2 regions of the Micromonospora sp. NPDC005237 genome follow, and region 1 is predicted to be linked to the other one. Evidence: predicted binding sites of a transcription regulator. Region 1 holds the regulator's gene; the other holds the start of a gene.
The links. Region 1 encodes HrcA, which represses chaperone genes, less so after heat shock. Its sites were predicted from a motif close to GGTTNGCACNCTCNNNNNGAGNGTGCNAACC; they were not measured.

Region 1 (7,851 bases):
ACGCGGGTGCAGGCGGGGCAGCACGGTTGCCGAGATCACCGCCGGGATCACCCCGATCCGCACCTCGGTGAAGGCGAACGTCGCCTCGTCGGCGCAGACCGCCAGGTCGGCGGCCGCGATCAGGCCCAGCCCGCCGGCCCGAGCCGGCCCGGCGACCCGCGCGAGCACCGGCTTCGGGCAGTCCCAGAGCGCCGCCAGCACGTCCCCCAGCATCCCGGCCGGCACCGTGCCGCTGGCGTACGCCGCAGCGGTCTCCTTCAGGTCCGCGCCCGCGCAGAAGACCGGGCCCGTGTGGTCCAGCACGATCACCCGGACCGCGTCGTCGGCCACCGCGTCGGCCAGTCCGGCCAGCAACTGGGTCATCAGGGCGGTGGAGAGCGCATTGCGGTTGTGTGGGCTGTCCAGGGTGAGGGTGGTCACCCCACGGGCCGTGGCGACCCGCACGAGGACGTCGGGAGAGGTCATGCCGGGCACACTAGTGGCCATGCCCGGCGTCCTTCCAGATGGTGAGACCGTCCCCGTCGACGGATCGCTGCCCGCCACCGCCACCTCGGCGGTCGGCGCGCGCGGCTTCGGCGTGTACGTCCACGTGCCGTTCTGCGCCAGTCGCTGCGGCTACTGCGACTTCAACACCTACACGGCCGCCGAGCTGGGCGGGGGCGCCAGCCGCGAGGCGTACGCCGACACCGTGCTGGCCGAGCTGTCGCTCGCCGCCCGGGTGCTCGGCGACAGCCCGCCGCCCCGGGTCGACACGGTCTTCGTCGGCGGCGGCACCCCGACCCTGCTCCCCGCCGACGACCTGGCCCGCATCCTCGACGGCATCGACCGCACCTGGGGGCTCGCCGCCGACGTCGAGGTGACCACCGAGGCCAACCCGGAGTCGGTGACCCCGGAGTCGTTGCGGCGGCTGCGGGCAGCCGGCTACACCCGGATCTCGCTGGGCATGCAGTCCGCCTCCCCGGGGGTGCTGGCGATCCTGGACCGCAAACACAGCGCCGGTCGGGCCACCGCCGCCGCCCTGGAGGCACGCGACGCCGGGTTCGAGCACGTCAACCTGGACCTGATCTACGGCACGCCGGGGGAGCGGGCCGAGGACTTCGCCGCAACCCTGGAGCAGGTCGTCGCCGCCGGGGTCGATCACGTCAGCGCGTACGCCCTCATCGTCGAGGACGGCACCCGGCTCGCCGCCCGGATGCGGCGCGGCGAGCTGGCGTACCCCAGCGACGACGTCGCCGCGGACCGCTACCTGGCCGCGGAGGCCGCCCTCGACGCGGCCGGCCTGTCCTGGTACGAGGTGTCCAACTGGGCGCGCACCGACGCGGCCCGGTGCCGGCACAACCTGCTCTACTGGACCGGCGCGGACTGGTGGGGGCTCGGCCCGGGGGCGCACAGCCACGTCGGCGGGGTGCGCTGGTGGAACGTCAAGCACCCCACGACGTACGCCCAGCGGCTGGCCTCCGGCGCGTCACCCGGCCTGGCCCGCGAGGTGCTCACCGTCGACGAGGCCCACATGGAGGACGTGATGCTCCGGCTGCGGCTCGCCAGCGGGCTGCCGCTGGCGGTGCTCGACGCGGCCGGCCGGGCCGGCGCCGAGCGGGCCCTCGCCGACGGCCTGCTGGCCGCCGGGGACTACGCCGTCGGCCGAGCGGTGCTCACGCTGCGCGGCCGGCTGCTCGCCGACGCGGTCGTCCGCGACCTGCTGCCCTGACCCGGACGCGCCGCCCGGCCGGCAGGTGCGACCGACCGTCGCCGGTCAGCCCGCGCCCCGGCCGGCGGTGCGGGCGGTGCGCCGGACCGGCCGGGGGAGCGGCCGGCCCGGATCACTTGACGAGGTTGGCCGAGAGGGGGTAGCGGTAGAGGCTGCCCTCGTTGGCCTTGATGCCGGCGAGGATGCCGAACACGGCACCGAGGATGATGGCCGCCCCGACGCCGATGAAGCCGATCAGGATGCACGAGAGCACCCAGCCGACCAGGCCGACGATCGACCAGATGAGCTGGAAGTTGAGCGCGGCGACGGCGTGCGCCCGGACCGTCGGGGACTGGTTGCCCCGGGCCAGCATCGCCACCAGCGGGGCGACCCAGCCGAGCACGCCCCCACTGATGATCATGCCGGCCGCGCCGCCGAAGTGCGCGACCAGCGCCCAGGTCTTGTCCTCGTTGTTGGCGTAGCCGCCGCCGGGGCCGCCGAAGGCGCCGCCGGTCGGATAGCCGCCAGTCGGGCCGCCCGGGGGGTAACCGCCCGGCGGGGGGTAACCACCTGGCGGAGGGTAGCCGCCCGACGGCGGTTGGTCACCGGTGGGCGGCGGATAGCCACCGGCCGGGGGATAGCCGGCCGGGCCGGGTGCCCCGGACAGTGGTGCGGTGGGCGGCTCGGCCGCGGAGGGCGAGCCCGGGAGAGTCGGCTCCGGCGGGTAACTGCCGGGGTCTCCCGCGCCGGGAGGGCGAGGTGGTTCAGTCATGACTGTCACGGTAGGTGTCGGCGGCAACGTCGCACCAGAGCGATACCGCCCGGCCGCGCGGGCCGATCGGCCCGCGCAAGGTGGCGCGGGCCGCACCCACGGCCTGTCGTTGATCATCGCGTCGGCGGGGGTGCCGACGTAGACTGGCACTCGTTACAGTCGAGTGCCAGGACGGCCGTCGGCCCCGGGTGGGCCGCCGGCCGACGTGCGACAGGAGGTGCGGAGGATGGGTCTGGACGACCGCAAGCTCGCCGTGCTCCGCGCCATCGTCGAGGACTACGTCTCCACCCAGGAGCCGGTCGGCAGCAAGGCGCTGGTCGAGCGCCACCAGCTCGGGGTCTCCCCGGCGACGGTCCGCAACGACATGGCCGTGCTGGAGGAGGAGGGCTACATCCGGCAGCCGCACACCAGTGCCGGCCGGGTGCCCACCGACCGCGGCTACCGCCTCTTCGTCGACCGGCTGTCCCGGGTCAAGCCGCTCAGTCCGGCCGAACGTCGGGCCATCGAGCGCTTCCTCGTCGGCGCGGTCGATCTCGACGACGTGGTGCACCGCACCGTACGCCTGCTCGCCCAGCTCACCCGGCAGGTGGCCGTCGTGCAGTACCCGAGCCTGGCCCGCTCCTCGGTGCGGCACCTGGAGCTGGTGCCGATCTCCACCACCCGGCTGATGCTCGTCATGATCGCCGACACCGGGCGGGTCGAGCAGCGGCTGGTGGAGCTGCCCGGCCCGGTCCCCGCCGACGACGTCACCGACCTGCGCCGGCTCGTCAACGAGAAGCTCGCCGGCGCCCGGCTGTCCGAGACCCCGCCGCTGGTGCAGGCGCTGGTCGAGGAGGCGCCGGCCGAGCTGCGTCCGGCGATGACCACCCTCTCCACCGTCCTGCTGGAGACGCTTGTCGAGCGGCACGAGGAACGCATCGCCCTGGCCGGCACCGCCAACCTCACCCGGGGCGGCCTACTCGACTTCCAGGGCTCGCTGCGACCCATCCTGGAGGCGCTGGAGGAGGAGGTCGTGCTGCTCAAGCTCATCGGCGAGACCGAGCCCAGCACGACCCGGGTCCTGATCGGCGACGAGAACGAGTTCGACAACCTGCGCGCCGCCTCGGTGGTCAGCACCGGGTACGGCCCGGGGGCCACCATCGTGGGCGGCCTCGGCGTGTTGGGGCCCACCCGCATGGACTACCCCGGCACCATCGCCACGGTGCGCGCCGTGGCACGCTACGTGGGCGAGCTGCTGGCCCAGAACTGACCAGTCAGGGCCGACGGCCGGCTGCGGCCGCCGGTCGGCGTAACGCGAGACGAACATGAGGACACGGAACGCAGTGGCCAGGGACTACTACGGCATCCTCGGTGTCAGCCGGGAAGCCTCCGATGACGAGATCAAGCGCGCCTACCGCAAGCTGGCACGCCAGTTCCACCCGGACGTCAATCCGGACCCGGAGGCCCAGGAGAAGTTCAAGGACATCAACGCCGCGTACGAGGTCCTCTCGGACGACCGCAAGCGGCAGATCGTCGACCTGGGTGGCGACCCGCTCGCCCCGGGAGGCGGCGGCGCGGGCGGCCCGGGTGGTCCGGGCGGAGCCGGCCCGTTCGTCGGCTTCCAGGACATCATGGACGCGTTCTTCGGCGGCGCGGCAGGTGGCGCCCGTGGCCCACGGCCGCGGACCAGGCCGGGCGCCGACGCGATCCTGCGGCTCGAACTCGACCTGCACGAGACGGCGTTCGGCGTCGAGGCCCCGATCACCGTCGACACCGCGGTGCTCTGCACCACCTGCTCGGGCGCCGGCACGGCAGCCGGCACCCACCTGGCCACCTGCGAGGCGTGCGGCGGTCGGGGCGAGGTGCAGTCGGTGCAGCGCACCTTCCTCGGCCAGGTGGTCTCCGCCCGGCCGTGCACCGTCTGCCAGGGCTACGGCACGACCATCCCGCACCCCTGCCCCACCTGTGCCGGCGACGGCCGGGTGCGCACCCGCCGTTCGCTCACCGTCAAGATCCCGGCCGGTGTCGAGGACGGCATGCGGATCCGGCTGGCCCAGCAGGGCGAGGTCGGCCCGGGCGGCGGCACCGCCGGTGACCTCTACGTGGAGATCCACGAGAGGCCGCACGACGTCTACTCCCGCAAGGGCGACGACCTGCACTGCCGGGTCACCGTGCCGATGACCGCCGCCGCGCTGGGCACCCGGCTCACCATCAAGACGCTGGACAGCGAGGAGACCGTCGACGTCAAGGCCGGCACCCAGCCGGCCAGCACGCTGCGGCTGCGCGCCCGGGGTGTGCCGCACCTGCGCGGCACCGGCCGGGGCGACCTCTACGTGCACCTCGACGTCCGGACGCCCACCAAGCTCGACCCCGACCAGGAGAAGATGCTGCGCGACTTCGCCAAGACCCGGGGTGAGGAGGTCGCCGAGCTGACCAAGCAGGGCGGCTTCTTCTCCCGGATGCGCGACGCGTTCAACGGCCACGCCTGACGTGTCCGCGCCGCTCTTCCTGGTCGACGCGCTGCCCACCGGCGACGCGCTGACCCTCGACGGGCCCGAGGGGCACCACGCCGCCACCGTGCAGCGGCTGCGCGTCGGCGAGGAGCTGCTGCTCGCCGACGGGCGGGGCGGCACGGCCGCCGCCGTGGTCACCGCCGTCGGCCGGGGCAGCCTGGAGGTCGCCGTCACCTCCCGGGGGTACGCGGACGCGCCCGTACCCCGGATCGTCACCGTGCAGGGCATCGCCAAGGGTGACCGGGGCGAGCTGGCCGTGCAGGCGATGACCGAGGTCGGGGTGGACGAGATCGTGCCCTGGGCGGCGTCGCGCTCGGTGGCCCAGTGGCGCGGCGACCGGGGCGTACGGGCCCGCGAGAAGTGGGTCGCCACCGCCCGCGAGGCGGCGAAGCAGGCCCGCCGGCCCTGGCTGCCGGTGGTGGCCGGCGCGCCGGACGAGTCCACCGCGACGGTCGCCCGCCGCATCGCCGGCGCCGCCGCCGGGTTCGTCCTGCACGAGGAGGCCGAGGAGCGGCTCACCACCGCCGACCTGCCCTCCATCGGCGAGATCGTCCTGGTCGTCGGCCCCGAGGGCGGCATCGCCCCGGCCGAGTTGACCGCCTTCCGCGAGGCCGGCGGCCGGCCGGTACGCCTCGGGCCGGAGGTGCTGCGGACCTCCACGGCCGGCGTGGCCGCGCTCAGCGTGCTCGCCACCCGCCTCGGCCGCTGGTAGTCCCACCGCTAGCTGTGGTGACTCGTGCCCCGACCCAGGCATCCCACCTTGTCGGCGTCCTTTGCTCTGCTTCAACTGACGCAACAGTTTCGGCCGTTGAGTGTTGCGGTGGTTGAAGCAGAGCAAAGGACGTGATGAGCAGGCGGGAGGCCCTGGCCGGTGGCGGCGCGGGCTGGCGGGTGGTCAGGTGCGCAGGTAGGAGGCGCCGTTGAGGTCGACGATCGTGCCGGAGGCCCACTCGGCCTCGGGGGACGCCAGCCAGTGCACCGCGGCGGCGATCTCCTCCGGCCGGGCCACCCGGTCGAACGGGCTCTGCGCCCGGATCGCCGCGCCCTCCGCACCGCTCAGGTACTCGGTGACCATGTCGGTCGCCACGAAGCCCGGCGCGACGGTGGCCACCGTGATGCCGTACGGCGCGAGGGCCACGGCGAGGGACTGGCCCAGCGCGTTGAGCCCCGCCTTGCTGGCCCCGTACGCCGGCTGGTGCGGCTCGCCGCGGAACGCGCCCCGGGACGACACGTTGACGATCCGGCCGCCACGCTCGCGCAGGTGCTGGGCGGCGCACCAGATGACGTTGCCGGCCCCGGTCAGGTTGGTCTCCAGCACCTGCCGCCAGCGCCGCTGCCACTGCTCGTAGGAGGCGCCGAAGATCGGGTGCGGGTCGTCCCGGTCGCCGTACGTCCCGGCGTTGTTGACCAGCACGTCCAGCCCGCCGAGCAGTTCGGCGGCCCGGTCGACCATGGCCCGGACCGCGTCCGGGTCGGTGAGGTCGGCGCGGACCACCACGTGCCCCAAGCCGGGCAGGCCCGCGCGCAGCTCCTCGGCCGCGTCGCCGGAGTCGCGGTGGTGGATGGCCACCCGGTCGCCGCTGGCGGCGAACGCCTCCACCACCGCGCGGCCGATGCCGCGCGAGGAACCGGTCACCAGTACCGCCCGATCCGTCATGCCGGCCATCCTGCCTCAGCCGTGCCCCGCGTCCTTACACTGCCCCGATGGGATCCGACTGCCTGTTCTGCCGCATCGTCGCCGGGGAGATTCCGGCCACCGTGGTCCGGGAGACCGCCACCACGCTCGCCTTCCGCGACATCGACCCGAAGGCCCCGGTGCACGTCCTGGTCATTCCGAAGGAGCACTACGCCGACGTCGCCACGCTCGCCGAGGGTGACCCGGCGCTGGCCGGTGCGGTGCTCGCCACGGCCGCCGCGGTGGCCGATGACGAGGGGCTGCTCGGCGACGGGTTCCGGCTGATGTTCAACACCGGGGTGTACGGCGGGCAGGAGGTGTTCCACGCGCACGCACACCTGCTCGGTGGCACGCCGCTCGGCCCGATGCTCGCCCGGGACCTGGCGTGACGGCCGGCCCGTACGCGCACGACCGGTTGGGCCGGCTGGTCCGCCGGGTGCAGGCCGACGCCCGGGTGCCGGCGGTGTCGGCGGCGCTGCACCGGGCCGACCGACCGCTGTGGAGCTGCACTGTCGGGGGCACCGGCACCGACAGCCCCTTGGGTCCGGGCACCCAGTTCCGGATCGGCTCGGTCACCAAGACCTTCACGGCGGTGCTCACCCTCGGGTGCCGCGACGACGGGCTGCTGGACCTGGACGACCCGGTGGGCCGGCACCTGGACCTTCCCGCACACGGCGAGCTGACCGTGCGCCGGCTGCTGTCGCACACCGGCGGCCTGCAACGCGAGCCGTTCGGTGACGTCTGGGACACCCTGAACGCGCCGGACGCCGAGCAGTTGGTGGCCGGGCTGGACCGCGCCGAGCGGGTGTTGCCCACCGGCCGGCGTTTCCACTACTCCAACCTGGGCCTCGCCGTGCTCGGCCTGCTGGTCGGTCGGCTGCGCGGGGGCAGCTGGGCGGAGGTGCTCGCCGAGCGGGTGCTGACGCCGCTGGGGCTGACCGACACGACCGTGACCCCTCGGCCCTCGGCGGCCACCGGCTACCTGGTCGACGCGTACTCCGACGAGGCGCACCCGGAGCCGCCGACCGACTTCGGCGCGGTGGGCCCGGCCGCCCAGCTCTGGAGCACCGCGACCGACATGGCCCGCTGGGCGGCGTTCCTCGCCGACCCGGCGGCGCTCGACCCGGCCGGCGCGGTGCTCGCCCCGGGCACCCTGGACGAGATGCGCTGGCCGTTGACCACGACCGACGAGACGCTCTGGGGCGCCGGCTTCGGGCTCGGCCTG
Region 2 (7,851 bases), on a different contig from region 1:
GGCATGAACCTCTGTCTGGCATCCGCCCCTACTGCTCGCGGACCTGGCTGTTGCATGATGGCTGGCATGACGGAGACCCCGCATCCCCTGTACGGCAGGCACGCCGACACCCTCAACCGAGCGCTGACCGCGATCACGGAGCGGGGCTACTGGTCCGCCTATCCCGAGTCCCCCAGCCCCCGCGTGTACGGCGAAACGGCCGCCGCCGACGGCAAGGCCGCCTTCGAGGCGTACCTCGGCGGTGATTTTCCGCTCGACCAGCCGGGCGCCGGCGAGCGGATCGCCACCGAGACGAGCCCGTTCGGGGTCGACCTGGCGGTGCGTTACCCGCACGCCGGCACCGACGAGCTGATCGCCGCCGCCTCCGCCGCGCTCCCGGCCTGGCGCGACGCCGGCCCGCAGGCCCGCGTGGGCGTCTGCCTGGAGATCCTGGACCGGCTGCACAAGCACATCTTCGAGCTGGCCAACGCGGTGCAGTTCACCAGCGGGCAGGCGTTCGTGATGGCCTTCCAGGCCGGCGGCGCGCACGCGCTGGACCGGGCGCTGGAGGCGTTGGCGTACGCGTACGCCGAGATGACCCGGCACCCCGGCACGGCCGGCTGGGAGAAGGCCGCCGGCAAGGGCGACCCGCTGCGGATGACCAAGACGTTCCACGTGGTGCCGCGTGGGGTGGCGCTGGTGATCGGCTGCAACACCTTCCCGACCTGGAACTCGTACCCCGGGCTGTTCGCCTCGCTGGTCACCGGCAACCCGGTGATCGTGAAGCCGCACCCGCGCGCGGTGCTGCCGCTGGCCGTCACGGTGAAGTACGCCCGGGAGGTGCTCGCCGAGGCCGGCTTCGACCCGAACCTGATCATGCTGGCGGCCGAGGCGCCCGGTGAGAAGCTCGCCAGCGACCTGGCCCTGCACCGCTCCGTCAAGATCGTCGACTTCACCGGCTCCACCGAGTACGGCGACTGGCTGGAGACGCACGCCCGGCAGGCGTCGGTCTACACCGAGAAGGCCGGGCTGAACACGGTGGTCATCGACTCCACCGACGACTTCGCCGGCATGTGCCGCAACCTCGGCTTCACGCTGACCCTCTACAGCGGGCAGATGTGCACCACCTCGCAGAACATCCTCATCCCCGCCGGTGGCATCGAGACCGACCAGGGCCACAAGAGCTTCGACGAGGTGGCCGGCGGGATCGCCGCGGCGGTCGGCAAGCTGACCGCCGACCCGGCCCGCGGCGTCGAGCTGACCGGCGCCATCGTCAACGACGGGGTGCTGGAGCGGCTGGCCGAGGTCACCAAGGTGGGTGAGCCGGTCCTGGAGTCACGGGCCGTGGCCCACCCGGCGTACGCCGACGCGGTGGTGCGTACCCCGACCATCGTGAAGCTGGGCGCGGACGACGCCGAGACGTACGGCCGGGAGTGGTTCGGGCCGATCTCGTTCGCCATCGCCACCGACTCCACAGCCCACAGCCTGGAACTGCTGCGCCGGACGGTCGGGGAGAAGGGCGCGCTCACGGCGGCGGTCTACTCCACCGACGAGGCGGTGCTGGACGCCACCGAGGCGGTGGCGGTCGAGGTCGGGGTGCACCTGTCCTGCAACCTCACCGGCGGGGTCTTCGTCAACCAGTCGGCGGCGTTCTCCGACTTCCACGGCAGTGGGGCGAACGCGGCGGCCAACTCGGCGCTGACGGACGGGGCGTACGTGGCCAACCGGTTCCGGATCGTGCAGTCGCGGCGTCACGTCTGATCTTTGGTTGCGGTTGGGGGTTTCCGGGGCAGCCCGCCCCGCTCCGGGCGGTCAGGCTTGATCCCTGCGCGGGGCGGGCTGCCCCGGAAACCCTCACGTGGACGCGGTTGTCGCTGACGCGTCCGGCTTTTAGACATCACCGGGGTTCTGCCTTGGGATGGGTTCTCTTGTTTCTAGGCTGTTCGGCGCATCTGTAGTTCGTTCAGGGCGGGGATCGTGGGGTGGGGGACTCGCACGCCGGTGTCGGTGAAGCCCAGCCGCCGGTAGGCCCGGTAGGCGCGGTCGTTGCCGACCACCACCTCCAGCAGCAGCTCCGGTCGGCCGCAGGCCCGGGACCAGGCGGCCACCCCGTCGATCAGCTCGCCGAGCAGCCCGCTGCCCCGCCAGGCCGGCGTGACGTACACGGCGTAGATGACGGTCAGCCCCGGCTCGTTCGGCGCGACCGTGCCGCCGGCGTGCCCGACCAGACGGCCCCCCGGGTCCGCGACGAACTGCGCGTTGTGGGGGCCGGCCGACGTGTACGCCACCCGCGCGGCGAACTCGCCGTGCGGTCGGGCCGCCGCGTCCGCCACGGTCTCCAGGAAGGCCAACGGCGCGTCGGCGAGCATCTCCAGGCGCAGTGCCCGCATCCGGGCGGCGTCCTCCGGCCGGACCCGGTGGATCTCGGCCTGCCGAACGGCGGCTGAGCCGATATCGGTGGTCATGTCTGCATGCCTACCACAGGGGCGGGAGCTGCCTCGGGGCGTGCCCCGCCCCGCCGCCGGGCCGCCGGGCGGCGAGCCGGGACCGGTCGTCCGCGGCCCGTTCCGGTCCGGCCCCCGGGCCTGGTCGGGTCGTCCGAGAATACGCCCGATTTGGGGTCGTGCGCGGCCGTCACTCCTCGTGTAGCGTGCGATTTCGGTCACCCTTTCAGCGGCCGTCGTCGATCGCTGAGGCGGTGCTCCGAGGGCGTCCGGCCGTGCCGCGCGCCCGGGCAGGCAACGCTGCGCAAGAGTGAGGGAAGTGCACCGTGGCACAGGGTTCCGTGAAGTGGTTCAACGCCGAAAAGGGCTACGGCTTCATCGCCGTCGACGGCGGTCAGGACGTGTTCGTCCACTTCTCCGCGATCGAGATGGACGGCTACAAGGCGCTGGACGACGGCCAGCGGGTGGAGTTCGAGATCGCCCAGGGGCAGAAGGGCCCGCAGGCGGAACACGTACGCGTCATCGCCTGAGCGAATTCCCGACCTTCCCGCTCGCGGATCGCCCCCGATCGGTTGGCGGGTCGGGGCTGCGGTGCGGACGCCCAACCGGGAAGATCGTGAGCCGTTCCAGCAGATGCTGAGGAGGGTTCATGACCGACCAGTCGCCCCCACCCACCACGCCCTCCGGGCCGGGTGAGCCGGGCCCGTCCGACCCCACCTCACCCGTCTCCGGCGGCGCGGCCCCGGGCACGCCACCGGCCTCCGGCGCAGATCCCGGGCCGCCACCCGGACACGACCCCGGCCCTGCGATGCCGCCCGGATACGGCCCCGGCCCTGCGATGCCACCCGGATACGGCCCCGGCCCTGCGATGCCGCCTGGATACGGGCCGCCACCCGGCCCGATCCCCCAGGGTTGGGGGCAGGCCGGTCCGGCGGGTACGCCGGATCCCACCGCGCAGGGCGGTTGGGGTCCGCCGGCTGGGCCGCCGCCCGGTTGGGATCCGGCGCAGGGCGGTTGGGGTCCGCCGGCTGGGCCGCCGCCCGGTTGGGATCCGGCGCAGGGCGGTTGGGGTCCGGCCGGTGCGCCGCCGCAGGGCTGGGCCTATCCGCCCACCGGCGGCTACCCGCCCGGGGTGGGCCCCTACGGTGGGCAGCCGTGGTATCCGGGGGCGCCGGTCGGCTGGTACCCGCCGGGTCACGGGTTTGATCCGAACGACGCCCTGGTCACTCCGCCCGGTGCCGGCATCGGGGCCTGGTTCGAGCGGTGCGGGGGCGCGCTGCGCCGGGGCTGGCGGCAGTTGGTGCCGATCATGCTGCTCACGCAGGTCTTGCCGGCGGCGGTGCTCTCGGTCATCTCGCTGGGTGTGGACCCGTCGCCCGGCTGGGAGGCGCAGGCCGAGATGGATCCGGCGGCCGGACTGCCGGACAACTTCGCCGCCACCCTGGCAACCCTCGTCGCCGTGCTGGTCGGCGGCAGCCTGCTGATCGGTCTGGTGCAGGCGGTGGGGTGGGCCGCCGGCAGTTGGGTGATCACCCAGCAGGCGACCGGCCGGCCCGCCAGCCTGGATGCGGCGCTGCGGTACGGCCTGCGCCGGGCGCTCGGCCTGTGGGGCTGGACGTTGCTGGTCAGCGTGCTCATCGGTATCGGCTTCTGCTTCTGCGTCCTGCCGGGCATCTATCTGGCGTTCGCGTTGAGCCTGGCCGGCCCGGTCTACCTGTTCGAGCGGCAGAACCCGATCGGCCGGTCGTTCGGGATGTTCCACGCCCGGCTCGGGCTGCTGCTCGGCCGGGTGGCCGTGGTGGGCGGGGCTGTGATCGTCGGCACCGTGGTTCCGGGCTTCCTGGAGTCGGTGGGCACCGGCGCGTTGGGCACGGACCCGTTCGCGTCCCCGGGCGCCGCGGTCGGGGTGGTGGCGGTGATCGGTGTCGCGGCGCTGCTGGCGCTGCCGGCCCACCTCGTCCAGTTGATCGGTCTGCTGGTCACGTACACCGAGCAGCGGGCCCATGAGGGGCCGGTGAACAGCGCCGGACTGGCGGCCGAACTCGGCTGAGCGGCGTCATCGTGCTTGCACTCGGCAGGTGAGAGTGCTAAACAAGTCATTGGCACTCGCGTACCGTGAGTGCCAACGGTCGGGACGGTGGGGCCAGGTTGCCCAGGCGTGGAGACGCCGGGGCGGCACATGGCCGGTCGTCGCGGGCTATCCGGCCCGGCCGGAGGACGTCGTCGTCGCCTGGTGGCGGCGTCCCAAGGTGCGTAAACCAGGCGGCCCATCCGGGACACACACTCGGGTGGCCGTGAGTGTCCAGGAGGACAACGCCGTATGGCAAAGATGATCGCGTTCGACGAAGAGGCGCGCCGCGGCCTCGAGCGGGGCATGAACCAGCTCGCTGACGCCGTAAAGGTGACCCTCGGCCCGAAGGGCCGCAACGTCGTGCTCGAGAAGAAGTGGGGTGCCCCCACCATCACCAACGATGGTGTGAGCATCGCCAAGGAGATCGAGCTCGAGGATCCGTACGAGAAGATCGGCGCCGAGCTGGTCAAGGAAGTCGCCAAGAAGACCGACGACGTCGCCGGTGACGGCACGACGACGGCGACCGTCCTGGCCCAGGCCCTGGTTCGCGAGGGCCTGCGCAACGTGGCCGCCGGCGCCAACCCGATGGCCCTGAAGCGGGGCATCGAGGCTGCGGTCGCGAGCGTCTCGGAGGAGCTGTCCAAGCTCGCCAAGGACGTCGAGACCAAGGAGCAGATCGCCTCCACCGCCTCCATCTCCGCTGGCGACAGCACCGTCGGCGAGATCATCGCCGAGGCGATGGACAAGGTCGGCAAGGAAGGCGTCATCACCGTCGAGGAGAGCAACACCTTCGGGCTGGAGCTGGAGCTCACCGAGGGTATGCGCTTCGACAAGGGCTACATCTCGGCCTACTTCATGACCGACCCGGAGCGCATGGAGGCCGTCTTCGACGACCCCTACCTCCTGATCGTCAACAGCAAGATCTCGTCGGTCAAGGACCTGCTTCCGATCCTGGAGAAGGTCATGCAGTCGGGCAAGTCGCTGCTGATCATCGCCGAGGACATCGAGGGCGAGGCCCTGGCCACCCTGGTCGTCAACAAGGTCCGGGGCACCTTCAAGTCCGTCGCCGTCAAGGCGCCGGGCTTCGGTGACCGCCGCAAGGCCATGCTCGCCGACATCGCCATCCTCACCGGTGGCCAGGTCATCAGCGAGGAAGTCGGCCTCAAGCTGGACGCCGTCGGCCTCGACATGCTGGGCCGCGCCCGCAAGGTCGTGGTGACCAAGGACGAGACCACCATCGTCGACGGTGCCGGCGACGCCGACCAGATCCAGGGTCGGGTCAACCAGATCCGGGCCGAGATCGACAAGAGCGACTCCGACTACGACCGCGAGAAGCTGCAGGAGCGGCTGGCCAAGCTGGCCGGTGGCGTTGCGGTGATCAAGGTCGGCGCGGCCACCGAGGTCGAGCTCAAGGAGCGCAAGCACCGCATCGAGGACGCCGTTCGCAACGCGAAGGCCGCCGTCGAGGAGGGCATCGTCCCGGGTGGTGGCGTCGCGCTGGTGCAGGCCGGCAAGACCGCCTTCGACAAGCTGGACCTGGTCGGCGACGAGGCGACCGGTGCCAACATCGTCAAGGTCGCGCTGGACGCCCCGCTGCGGCAGATCGCCGTCAACGCCGGCCTCGAGGGCGGCGTCGTGGTGGAGAAGGTCCGTAACCTCGAAGCGGGTCACGGCCTCAACGCCGCCAACGGCGAGTACGTCGACCTGCTGGCCGCGGGCATCATCGACCCGGCCAAGGTGACGCGCTCGGCGCTGCAGAACGCCGCTTCCATCGCGGCGCTCTTCCTCACCACCGAGGCCGTCGTCGCGGACAAGCCGGAGAAGAACCCGGCTGCCCCGGCGGGCCCGGGTGGCGGGGACATGGACTTCTGAGTCCAGTTCCGACACACCGAACGGGGCGGGCCGCTGACGCGGTCCGCCCCGTTCGTCGTCAGGTGGGCAGTGGGCGCTGGTTGCGGCGCTTCTGCGCCCGGTCGTACGGCGGGAGCAGCTGGATCGGCGCGTCCACCATCTCCTGCGGTTCCTCGGTCAGCCGCTCGCCGTCGGTGGTCATCTCGGCAAGTTGCTCGGCGTCGCCGTAGTCGAGCCGGTCGAACGGGAGTTGGCCGGGCAGTTCGCCGACCGGTTTCCAGGTGATCGGCGGGCCGTCCTCGGTCTGGTCGTCATCCGTGGTCATGGCTGCCTCCTCTACCGAAACGGTAGGGGGCGTCGATGGGTAATGCGGGCGAATGGACTCATGTCCCATTTGCCCTCTCACGTCACCGGTAGGGTCCGCCGGTACAGGAAGAAGACCCGCTCGATCCGGGCGCCCGCGCTGCCCGAGTAGAACGGCACCGGCCCCACCCAGCCGATCTGCGCCTGGTCCACCCCCGCCGCACGCTGGTCGCGCAGGCAGCGTCGCAGCAGCACCCCGCCGATGCCCGAACCCTCGGCGGCGGGCGCGGTGCCCATCGGCCCGAACCAGCTCGGCCGGGACGACCCGTAGGCGGCGAAACCCAGCACCTCGCCGGTCCGCTCCGCCAGGTGGCAGCCCGCCCCCGCGCGGCCCACCGACCCGGCCAGCTCGCCGTCCCAGGCGCCACCGAAGGTGGACCGGGCGAACGCGGCCAGCGCCGGCAGGTCCGCGGGCTCCGCCCGGCGTACCGTGATGCCCTGCCCAGCCAGCCGTTGCTCCGTGGCCTCCGTCGACCGCAGGGCCGGTGACTCGTCGTACGACAGGTCCGCCGTCATGTTCCAGGCGGTCCGGTCCTGGTGGTAGCCGAGCGCCAGGGCGGCGCACACCGCTGGCGTGTACCGCACGTCGATGCCCGGCCAGGCGTAGTACGGCGGGTTTCCGGCGAGCAGCACCTCGGTGACGCCGCGCTCGGCGAGTGCCTGCTCGGCCCGCGACAGCAGCGCGCGGCCCACCCCTCGGCGGCGCTGCCCGGGGAGCACCGCGACCAGGTCCACGTGCCCGATGCCCACCTCGGCCGGCGACACCGAGCAGAGCAGCACCCCGACCAGGTCGTTCCCCCGGTACGCGCCCAGCCCGACCACCGCGCGGTCGGCAGCGGCCCGGGTCCACAGCACGTCCACGATGGCGGCCGCCTCGGCGGCGTCCTCGGGCAGGTCGAGCGCCTGCGCGCAGAACCGCGCCACGGTGGGCGCGAGGTCGGGGCTGAGTTCGGCGACGGTGATCTCGGCGTCCATGGTCGCCGACCCTAGATCACCTGCTGGCGGTGACCGGCCCCGCCCTCGTTCACCCCCGGGCGGCGCGAACGGCTGCGTACGCGTCGACCTGGCCGGCGCCGGTGACGTTCGCCGGGCCGCCGCAGGCGTCGGTGGGGTTGTCGGAACGGTACGTCGGCTCGGCCGGCG

Region 2: a site for HrcA is predicted at 4,521-4,551, ahead of groL (chaperonin GroEL). Genes of this name have one in related genera too.

Annotation. Positions count from the first base shown of each region.
Region 1 covers NZ_JBEXHJ010000003.1:687,756-695,606, reverse strand. Annotated here, with positions in the region: gene ABZT87_RS12090 (enoyl-CoA hydratase-related protein) at 1-465, opposite strand, end outside; gene hemW (radical SAM family heme chaperone HemW) at 485-1,708, shown strand; gene ABZT87_RS12080 (DUF4870 domain-containing protein) at 1,821-2,459, opposite strand; gene hrcA (heat-inducible transcriptional repressor HrcA) at 2,686-3,708, shown strand; gene dnaJ (molecular chaperone DnaJ) at 3,782-4,927, shown strand; gene ABZT87_RS12065 (16S rRNA (uracil(1498)-N(3))-methyltransferase) at 4,929-5,663, shown strand; gene ABZT87_RS12060 (SDR family oxidoreductase) at 5,847-6,608, opposite strand; gene ABZT87_RS12055 (histidine triad nucleotide-binding protein) at 6,656-7,015, shown strand; gene ABZT87_RS12050 (serine hydrolase domain-containing protein) at 7,012-7,851, shown strand, end outside.
Region 2 covers NZ_JBEXHJ010000004.1:244,609-252,459, reverse strand. Annotated here, with positions in the region: gene paaN (phenylacetic acid degradation protein PaaN) at 67-1,740, shown strand; gene ABZT87_RS13610 (GNAT family N-acetyltransferase) at 1,914-2,444, opposite strand; gene ABZT87_RS13605 (cold-shock protein) at 2,750-2,953, shown strand; gene ABZT87_RS13600 (hypothetical protein) at 3,292-4,473, shown strand; gene groL (chaperonin GroEL) at 4,744-6,366, shown strand; gene ABZT87_RS13590 (hypothetical protein) at 6,425-6,670, opposite strand; gene ABZT87_RS13585 (GNAT family N-acetyltransferase) at 6,748-7,683, opposite strand; gene ABZT87_RS13580 (S8 family serine peptidase) at 7,733-7,851, opposite strand, start outside.